One region of the Pseudoalteromonas sp. 0802 genome, then DNA from elsewhere that is predicted to be linked to it. Evidence: predicted binding sites of a transcription regulator. Region 1 holds the regulator's gene; each other region holds the start of a gene.
What was found. The regulator sigma-54, encoded in region 1, starts transcription at its own class of promoters, with help from an activator protein. The targets are predictions, from matches to a motif close to GTTGGCACGNNNNTNGNNT.
Positions count from the first base shown of each region.

Region 2: a site for sigma-54 is predicted at 1,042-1,060, ahead of HUS61_RS09420 (TorF family putative porin). Genes of this name have one in related genera too.
Region 3: a site for sigma-54 is predicted at 1,314-1,332, ahead of HUS61_RS14855 (EF-hand domain-containing protein). Genes of this name have one in related genera too.
Region 4: a site for sigma-54 is predicted at 1,159-1,177, ahead of flgJ (flagellar assembly peptidoglycan hydrolase FlgJ). Genes of this name have one in related genera too.

Region 1 is NZ_JABVXE010000025.1:17,206-19,410, forward strand. Features, by position in the region: gene ptsN (PTS IIA-like nitrogen regulatory protein PtsN) at 1-19, opposite strand, end outside; gene hpf (ribosome hibernation promoting factor) at 23-310, opposite strand; gene HUS61_RS19485 (RNA polymerase factor sigma-54) at 338-1,834, opposite strand; gene lptB (LPS export ABC transporter ATP-binding protein) at 1,942-2,205, opposite strand, start outside.
Region 2 is NZ_JABVXE010000004.1:11,992-14,196, forward strand. Features, by position in the region: gene HUS61_RS09415 (hypothetical protein) at 1-870, shown strand, start outside; gene HUS61_RS09420 (TorF family putative porin) at 1,159-1,836, shown strand; gene HUS61_RS09425 (aldo/keto reductase) at 1,901-2,205, opposite strand, start outside.
Region 3 is NZ_JABVXE010000010.1:70,763-72,967, reverse strand. Features, by position in the region: gene HUS61_RS14875 (amidohydrolase) at 1-121, opposite strand, end outside; gene HUS61_RS14870 (EF-hand domain-containing protein) at 215-448, opposite strand; gene HUS61_RS14865 (EF-hand domain-containing protein) at 453-686, opposite strand; gene HUS61_RS14860 (hypothetical protein) at 816-1,043, opposite strand; gene HUS61_RS14855 (EF-hand domain-containing protein) at 1,053-1,280, opposite strand; gene HUS61_RS14850 (HAMP domain-containing sensor histidine kinase) at 1,593-2,205, shown strand, end outside.
Region 4 is NZ_JABVXE010000003.1:163,342-165,546, reverse strand. Features, by position in the region: gene flgK (flagellar hook-associated protein FlgK) at 1-139, opposite strand, end outside; gene flgJ (flagellar assembly peptidoglycan hydrolase FlgJ) at 153-1,121, opposite strand; gene HUS61_RS08430 (flagellar basal body P-ring protein FlgI) at 1,313-2,205, opposite strand, start outside.

The DNA of each region.
Region 1 (2,205 bases):
TAAGTGAACTTAGTTTCATAATTTAATGTCGAGCTAATTTCTCTTTGTGTTTAATGACTTGGCGATCAAGTTTATCGATCAGTGAGTCAATGGCTGCGTACATATCTTGATGTTCTGTAGAAGCGAACAATTCGCCTCCGTTTACATGTAAAGTTGCTTCTGCTTTTTGGCTTAATTTTTCTACATCTAGAATGACATGAACATTATTAATATGGTCAAAATGCCTTTCTAGTTTTGCAAACTTGGTGTTTACATAGTCTCTTAATGAATCTGTGATTTCTACATGACGACCAGTTAAATTTAGTTGCATAAGCATTTTTCCTTCTATGTAAAACGTCTAAATCAGACTCTTACGCTGATTAGACGGAGGTATTGCTAGAGACTCACGATATTTTGCAATTGTACGTCTAGCTACTTTAATTCCTTGCTCAGCCAATATATCTGCAATTTTGCTATCACTCAATGGTTTAGCTGAGTTTTCTGCAGCGACTAACTTCTTGATTAAAGCGCGTATTGCTGTAGAAGAACACTCACCACCATTTTCGGTGCTGACATGGCTTGAGAAGAAATATTTCAACTCAAAAATACCCCGTGGGGTATGCATATATTTTTGCGTTGTTACCCGTGAAATCGTCGATTCATGCATTTCGACCATTTCAGCAACATCATTTAGCACCATCGGCTTCATTGCTTCAGGGCCATGCTCAAAGAAAGCTTGTTGTTGTTGAACGATACAGTTGGTCACTTTTAATAGCGTATCGTTACGGCTTTCTAAGCTTTTAATAAACCACTTAGCTTCTTGTAAGTGAGAGCGAATAAATTGGCTGTCGCTACTTGATTTTACAGAGCGAGACATCGCCGCATATTGGCTGTTCACTCTAATCTTTGGCATACAGTCTGGGTTTAACTCGACTACCCAGCGACCTTTTACTTTTTTTACTGATACATCAGGTATAACGTACTCAGACTCTTCGCGCACTATGCTATCCGCAGGCTTAGGATTTAAGCTGTGGATTAGTGTCATCACTTCTTTAAGCTCGTTTTCTTTAAGCTTAGTCTTTTTCATCAAAGTTCGATAGTCGCGACTCGCTAATAATTCGATATGCTCAGATAAAACCATTTTAGTTTCAGCTAAATATGGCGTATTAGCATCGAATTGGCGTAACTGAATGCACAGACATTCTTGTAAACTGCGCGCACCAATACCCACAGGATCAAATAACTGAATTCTTTTTAAGACCGCTTCGACTTCATCAAGTTCGATTTCTTCTTCATCGTTATTTTGATTAAAGCTTTCGACTATATCTTCACAGCTTACCGTTAAAATACCTGAGTCATCGATAGCTTCTACAATTGCCACAGCAATCGCTTCATCAGTAGGGCTAAATGGCGTGAGCTGTAATTGCCACATTAGGTATTCATGAAGGGTTTCGGTTGATGCTCCCTGGTAGATAGATTCATCTTCAGGCATTGGCCCTGACGATGTTGAAGGGGCGGCACTCATGTACTCATCCCACGTGACGTCCATTGCTAAGTCATCGCTTACGGTGTCTTTATTGAGAGCATCACTACTTTCTTGCTCGTACTCGCTAGGTGCTTCTTCGGCAGACGCGCTGACTTGCACATCGTCAGGCTCCGCTTTTTGCTCATTCTTGCCGGTGCTTTCTTCATTGTAATCCGCTTCTTCCACTTCAAGCAGGGGATTACTATCAAGCGCTTCTTGAATTTCTTGCTGGAGATCCAATGTACTGAGCTGCAACAAACGAATCGCTTGTTGCAGTTGTGGAGTCATTGTAAGTTGCTGGCCCATGCGCAGCTGTAATGATTGCCTCATGTATCCCTAACAATCCTTTTTAAGTTATCGATAACTGTATAAACACAGTTATCGATTTATTGTCATTGTTATAAGTCTAGCAGATGCTCTAGTCGCTGGCGTAATGGTTACAGCCTGAATTGCTCGCCTAGATATACATCGCGTACAGTTTGGTCTGCTAATACGTGCTCAGGTGTGCCTGATGCAATTAGCTCCCCATGAGAAACAATGTAGGCTTTTTCACAAACATCAAGGGTTTCTCGAACATTATGGTCAGTAATTAGTACACCGATACCACGATTTTTTAGGTGCTCAATAATTTTCTTTATATCTAACACTGAAATTGGATCAACACCAGCAAAAGGCTCATCTAAAAGGATAAATTTAGGATT
Region 2 (2,205 bases), on a different contig from region 1:
CCTGTTATTGCAGGCTTCATCGAGCAGCATAAAGAGCTTGTAGCCCTTGATGAGCAATTACGCTTGGCTAATTACATTGCTGCAATTAAATCGCAATCCCTAAAAGAGATGATCCCAGAAGACCGTTTAGCGTTTTCAGGTAAACACAGTGCCTCGCTTGATCCAAGCAGCTATAACTTCGACGTTGAATGGTTTGCTTCTACTAAGAACGCAAAAGGTTTCCACCAAATGTTGAGTGATTTACCTGGTGCGTTCGATGAGGCGCTTGTACACATTCCACTTGAGGGTGAAGTAACGCAAGAACATTATCAGCATTTTATGGTTGCTTACTTCATGGCATTTAATGGCAGCGATGAAAAGCCAACGCTTGCTCCTGCTACTCGCTTGCTTGCGATGCGCCGACCTGACGTGTTTACACCAATCGTAAATAGTAAACTTGATGCCCTTTGTGCGGCATTAGGCATTACTAAGCTTAATAACCGTGATTTTGAGCGCTACTGGCAAGATGTTGTCGAAGCAATACATAGCATGCCTTGGTTCAAAATGGCCAGTGCAGCAAATGAGCTTGAACAATCTCTGGTTGAAATCAAAGCCCTATTGCCTAGCTTCTTTTATTATGCAGATAAAAGTACCGCTGATAACTCTAACTATATTAAGTTGTTAAACAAACCTAAGAGTACCACAAGCTCAGCAGGTAAAAAGACCGTACGCCGTGGCAAAGAATCAGCAGAGATACTGGTGGACCGAGCATTAGCAAGTGATGATATCCCTGAACATATCAAAGCTAAGCGCGATTCAATCATCAGTGAAGTTGAAAAAGGCCGCAGTGTTGAAGAAACCATTACTCTAATGCGTGCAATTTTCGGCTAAGTTACTCTCAAATAAGCAAAACCCGGTTGCTTCGCAATTGTGCAACCGGGTTATTTTTTGCACCACACATGTGCGCATGAACAATTCAAATAACCATCCTTTTCACAATTAAACAAGTTTAAAAGCCTGTTTTTAAAGCCTTTAAGCATAAAATATCCCATTCGAAATTAACTTGGCACAACCAGTGCAATATCGTATCCAGACAACACATAGAAAATGTCCTCAAATAATAACCAGACTGCAATCTGAAAATGGGACAAAATCAACATAACAACAGGATACAGAAACATGCTAAAACTAAAAAAAACGGTCGCAGCAAGCGCCCTTGCGCTATTAACTTTGAGCTCAACATATAGCTATGCAGAAGTCACAGCAAACGCTGCGGCAACTTCAAACTACTTATGGCGTGGTCAAGAACAAACCGGCGGTGATGCTGCAATCCAAGGTGGTATCGACTACGCAAGTGAATCTGGCTTTTATGCGGGTACTTGGGTATCGAATGCTAGCTGGGCTGACGACATGACTTACGAGCTAGACCTTTATGCTGGTTTTGGCGGTGAAATCAATGAAACCTTTAGCTACGATGTTGGCTACATTTATTATGCATACCCAGATGCAGCATCTTATACAGATGCAGACTTCTCTGAAATCTACGGTAGCATTAGCATGGGTAGCTTCACCTTTGGTGCAGCAGTCCTAGCAACATCAGCAGCAAGCGGTGACGGTACAGATTTTGGTGACTCTCTATATTTAAATGCTGACTACAGTTTCCCAGTTGGCAGTACCGGTGCAGAAATGGCCCTTCACTTAGGTCATTACTCAGGGGATTTCATTGGTGATGATGACATTATCGACTACGGTGTTTCAGTGTCGAAAGACGGCTTTACTTTCGGTCTTTCAGACAACGACATTGATGGTTCAGATGTAAAAGTGTATGTCGCTTACGCGGTTGACTTCACTTTATAAAGAATGTGTTACTTGCTGCAACACGAAGGGCCGTTAAGGCCCTTTTCTCGTTTTGGGCTATTCGTTAAGGCACACTATGCCCGGTTGAGCCTTGCCAAATGCGATACCATTGTTCACGGTTCATTGTAAGCTGCTTAGCTTCAACAGCTGATTTAACACGCTCAATATTCCCCGTACCAAGTACCACAGACGGTGCACTTGGGTGCATTAACAGCCAAGCATAAACAACTTGATCAATGGCTGTGGCGCCAATTTCAGCCCCAACCTGCTCCAACACTGCACGTAAACGCACCGCTTTTTCATCATCACTTGAGAATATACGACCCCCAGCTAATGGTGACCAAAGCATAGGTTTGATATCGAGCAATT
Region 3 (2,205 bases), on a different contig from region 1:
CTGAAAAGTGTTGGGTTTCGCCCTTGTAGGTAGGCGTGTAGCCATTTACATTGTAAATAACTGTGGTGTTGGCAAAACAGCTAAGCGAAGCTGTTGCTAGTAGGCTGATGATAAGTTTCATAATCTTCTAATAGTTTTTATTGATTTATGAAAACAGTATCAGAGTTGCAGTAAACTGCAACTCAGCAGCAATTAAATAGTTAACCTGGACTGTTTATTTGCTTGCGTAGACCTTAAATTCACTGAGCGATAATTTATTGTCTTTATCGCTGTCGTAGTTTTTGAAACGTGACCACAGAGCTGGGTCTCTCGCTGACTCTGAACGAGTCAGGTAGCCATCGTCATTACGATCAAGTTGTTTAAATTTTTCACCAATACTATCTGCAGCAAAACTTATTGTGCTAAATACACCACATAAAATTAAGCTGGCAAAGGTTAATTTTGACATTACTTTAACTCTTGTTTGTTAAATAGTGTTTAAATTCAAGGAGCGAGATTTGTTGATCTCTATCTGTATCCCACTGCGCCATGCGTTTTTGCAAGTGCGGTTGCGATGACAGTTCCTGCACAGATAAAAAGCCATTTTTATCTTTATCAAGGTGATCAAATCTTTGTTTTACATCCAATGCTAAGCTATTGAAGCTTATAGTAATTAAGGTACATGAAGCAAGCCAGAAAATTCTCATAGTTACACTCCTTTATTCATACTCATAATTACACCCCTTTATAAATAAAAGTGCTTGCCATAATTTAACTCCCAAAATTTAAATCCGTTTACACATTCCCTCTGGGATTATGGCAAGCACTTTAAGCCGTTAAGGTTTAAATTTTTCAAACTCTTGTTCAGACAGAACCTGATCGCCGTTTTCATCCAGATCGGCAAATTGCTTGAGTAATTTATCGTGTTTGGTTGCTTCAGTTAATGAAATCTCGCCGTCGGCGTTAATATCAAATTTAGCAAATCGAACATCCATTTGTGATGCTAAAACGGTGGCGCTGATAACTAAAAACATCAGCGAGAATGCAGATAAAAGTTGTTTCATTACAATCTCCTATTGAATAAACGACTGAAACTCAGAAAATGAAATTTGGCCATCTTGGTTACTATCAATTTGAGTAAAGTTGCCATGTAATAATGCATCTTCAGATGCTTCTGCTTCATTCAAAAAACCATTACTGTCTTTATCAAGCTCGTTAAACGTTGTTTGCAAATCTAGTGCATAACTACTTACCGAGAAGAGACTTATAAGCAGGGTGGCTACCCGGGCCTTTACTTTCATTTTGTGTCCTAAGTAACTAATTTGCTTAGTACCAATCAAAATCAGTGCCAATATTAAAAAACCTTAATTATCAACAGTTTATGGTTTTGATGTGGTTTTGAATGCGAAATAGTTACAGGGTGTTGTGTCTTTTTTGCAACGATTTTCAGGTGTTAAAACTTTATCCATTTTATTTCAATGAGTTAGCCTGTTGCCAAATAGCAACTTTGTATCGGTTTTTGGGTAAAAATCAGTACTTTTTAAGGTCGGATTCAGCGAGTGTCTAAGTTTGTTCACTAATAATCAGCATCTGAAATTATGTTGAGAGTGAATATGCAAAATACAGTAGCGATAAAAATAAAACAGTTACTTAATTGGCGACCGAGTCTTATTGGCCAGTTCGTCTGTAGCATTTTGCTGTCTTTACTACCGTTATCCTTGGTGGTGATTTTATTTTTAAATGCGCTTAATAAGCAGCTAGCGGTGACTCAAGAAATCGTCGGTGACAATTACGAAATCACTAAAGCATTTAATAACCTCAAACAAGACTTAAATAGCTTAGAAAGGGCAACTCGACAAAATTGGGTGCTTAAAAGTGAATCCCTCGATAGCTTGATTGCCAATAAGTGGCAATCTTCACTGCAAAGTATTGATGAGCTAATATTTTTAAGCCCAACCGCTGATTATGTCTCACAGTGGCGGCAACTGGCTGAGGTATTACAATTTGCACAACAGCACTTGTTGATAGAGCAAAAGCAAGACGGTGAGTTATTTGCTCCTGCCAGCAAGCTTATCAGTGAGCAAACAAATTGGCTCAAAGAGCAAAATGAATTACGCATCACAAAAAATCAGCAGCAATTAAAAGCACTTCAAACTTCATTCATTAATTGGTTAGTTGCGTTAATTCCTCTCACGTTATTGGTTGGAGGCGGGTTTCTTTGGCGGA
Region 4 (2,205 bases), on a different contig from region 1:
CGATCATGGTTGTGAACTCAGTACGCTCACGCACATACCCCTCGGTATTAACGTTGGCGATGTTTTTACTGGTGGTTTGTAAAAGCTCAGAGTTAGCTCTTACACCGGCATTTGCTATGTCATATAAGCTAAATGACATGAGGGTCTACTCCTTAACGTACCAATGAAGCAGCGACGCTTTGAAGCTCAACGCGCTTCAATACCTGCTTAATTTTATCGGCATAATTTGGATCTGTTGCATAGCCTGCTTTTTGTAACGAATCTAAAAAGGCTGCAGGTTCTGCGGTATTATTAAGTGCTTCTTGATAACGTGGGTTTTCATTTAAAAAATCCACAAAGTCGTTCACACTGTCTTTAATCGATTGATAAGAGCGAAAACTTGCTTGCTTTTTAACTGGCACACCTTGTTCAAACTCAAGCGTGACTTTGCTTGCTTTATCACCTTGCCAGCTCCTATCCGATTTAATATTGAATAAGTTGTTACTACTTGTGCCATCAGCTTTACTGATGATGTGTTTACCCCAGCCCGTTTCAAGTGCTGCTTGAGCAACCATCACAGCTGGGTTTAAGCCAATTTTCTCAGCCGCATTTTTAGCGTGCTCCCAAACAGAGCTAATGAAAGACTCAGCATCTTCAAAGCGGTTTTCTGTTTGCTCGTTCGCTGATGTATCCTCGACAGCTTGTGGTTTAGCCTTAGCCTCAGTAGTGCTATCAAGGACACCGCTTGCGCGTTTATCACTAGCAAAATCAGCCGTCGTTCTAAGTACAGAACCTGGTGTAAACTCTTTACCGTCTGGCGAGAGTTGCTGAACAATCAAGTCAGCTAGACCCAGCGAACCATTTGATGAAAGCTCAACCGACATTTGTTGGTCATGCATCTCTTCAAAAAATTTAACGCCGCTTGAATTAAATGGGCTGTCTTTATCTTCAAATGCTTCATTTGCTTTACGCATGCTTTTAAGCAGCATCTGAGTGAAGATAGATTCAAATTGTGCCGCCGCTTTTTTCAGCGCCTCTTTTGACGCATCGCTAGAGGCATCACTTTTTAAGGCATTTTGACGTAATGAGTCTAAGTTGCCTAAATCAAAAAAGTTTTGCTTGTCGAGATGATTAGTATCCATCAGCTTTTTGACACAATAGTTAATAATGAAAATTAAAATGCAAAAATTGCGCCAATAAAAAACTTTATAAATGAATGGCTAATAACTGATACAGGAATGGAGTAACTTCAGAGCCAAGATTTTGGCTGATGTTTATACACTGAACGATTAAGGTATAGAAACAAAAAACGCGCTCGAAAGCGCGTTTTAATTTAAATGATAACCAGTTGCCCGTTTATCGCCCCCGCTTCTTTTAAAGCTTCAAGGATTGCCATTAAATCACCCGGCGCAGCCCCAACTTCATTGATTGCACGCACGAGATCATCAAGATTAACACCCGGGTTAAATACAAAAGCACGTGAATCATCTTCGTTCACATCAATAATACTTTGATTGGTAACCGTGGTTTCACCATCACTTAAAGCATTTGGCTGTGACACATTTTGCTGCTCAGCAATGGTGACCGTTAAACCACCATGTGTAATCGCCGCTGGCTGTAGCTTCACGTTTTTGCCAATCACTATTGTGCCTGTGCGAGAGTTCACAATAATTTTTGCTGCTGTGTCTGCTGGCTTAAACTCTAAGTTTTCAAGTGTCGACAAATAAGCAACACGTTGAGATGCATCACGCGGTGCTAATACACGTACTGACGCTGCATCGATTGCCTGGGCGCTGTCAGGACCCACTAAATCATTAATCGTTTGCTCTAAGCGTTTAGCCGTTGTGAAATCAGGACGATTTAAATTAAAGGTAATGTAGTCACCTTGCATAAACGGGCTCTTAATAGCACGCTCTACAATGGCACCGTTTGGAATACGGCCCACTGTGGGTGTGTTAATAATTACACGGCTACCGTCTGCCCCTTCAGCACCTAGACCTCCTACAACTAAGCTGCCTTGTGCAATTGCATAAGTATTGCCATCAACCCCTTTTAGGAAGGTTTGTAATAAGGTACCACCACGTAAACTACCCGCACTACCGATAGACGAAACCGTAATATCAATGGTTTGACCGGGTTTTCTAAATGCCGGTAACTCTGCATGTACAGCCACAGCGGCAACATTTTTAATCTTAGGTTTTAAACTGTCAGGTAAAGTGATACCAA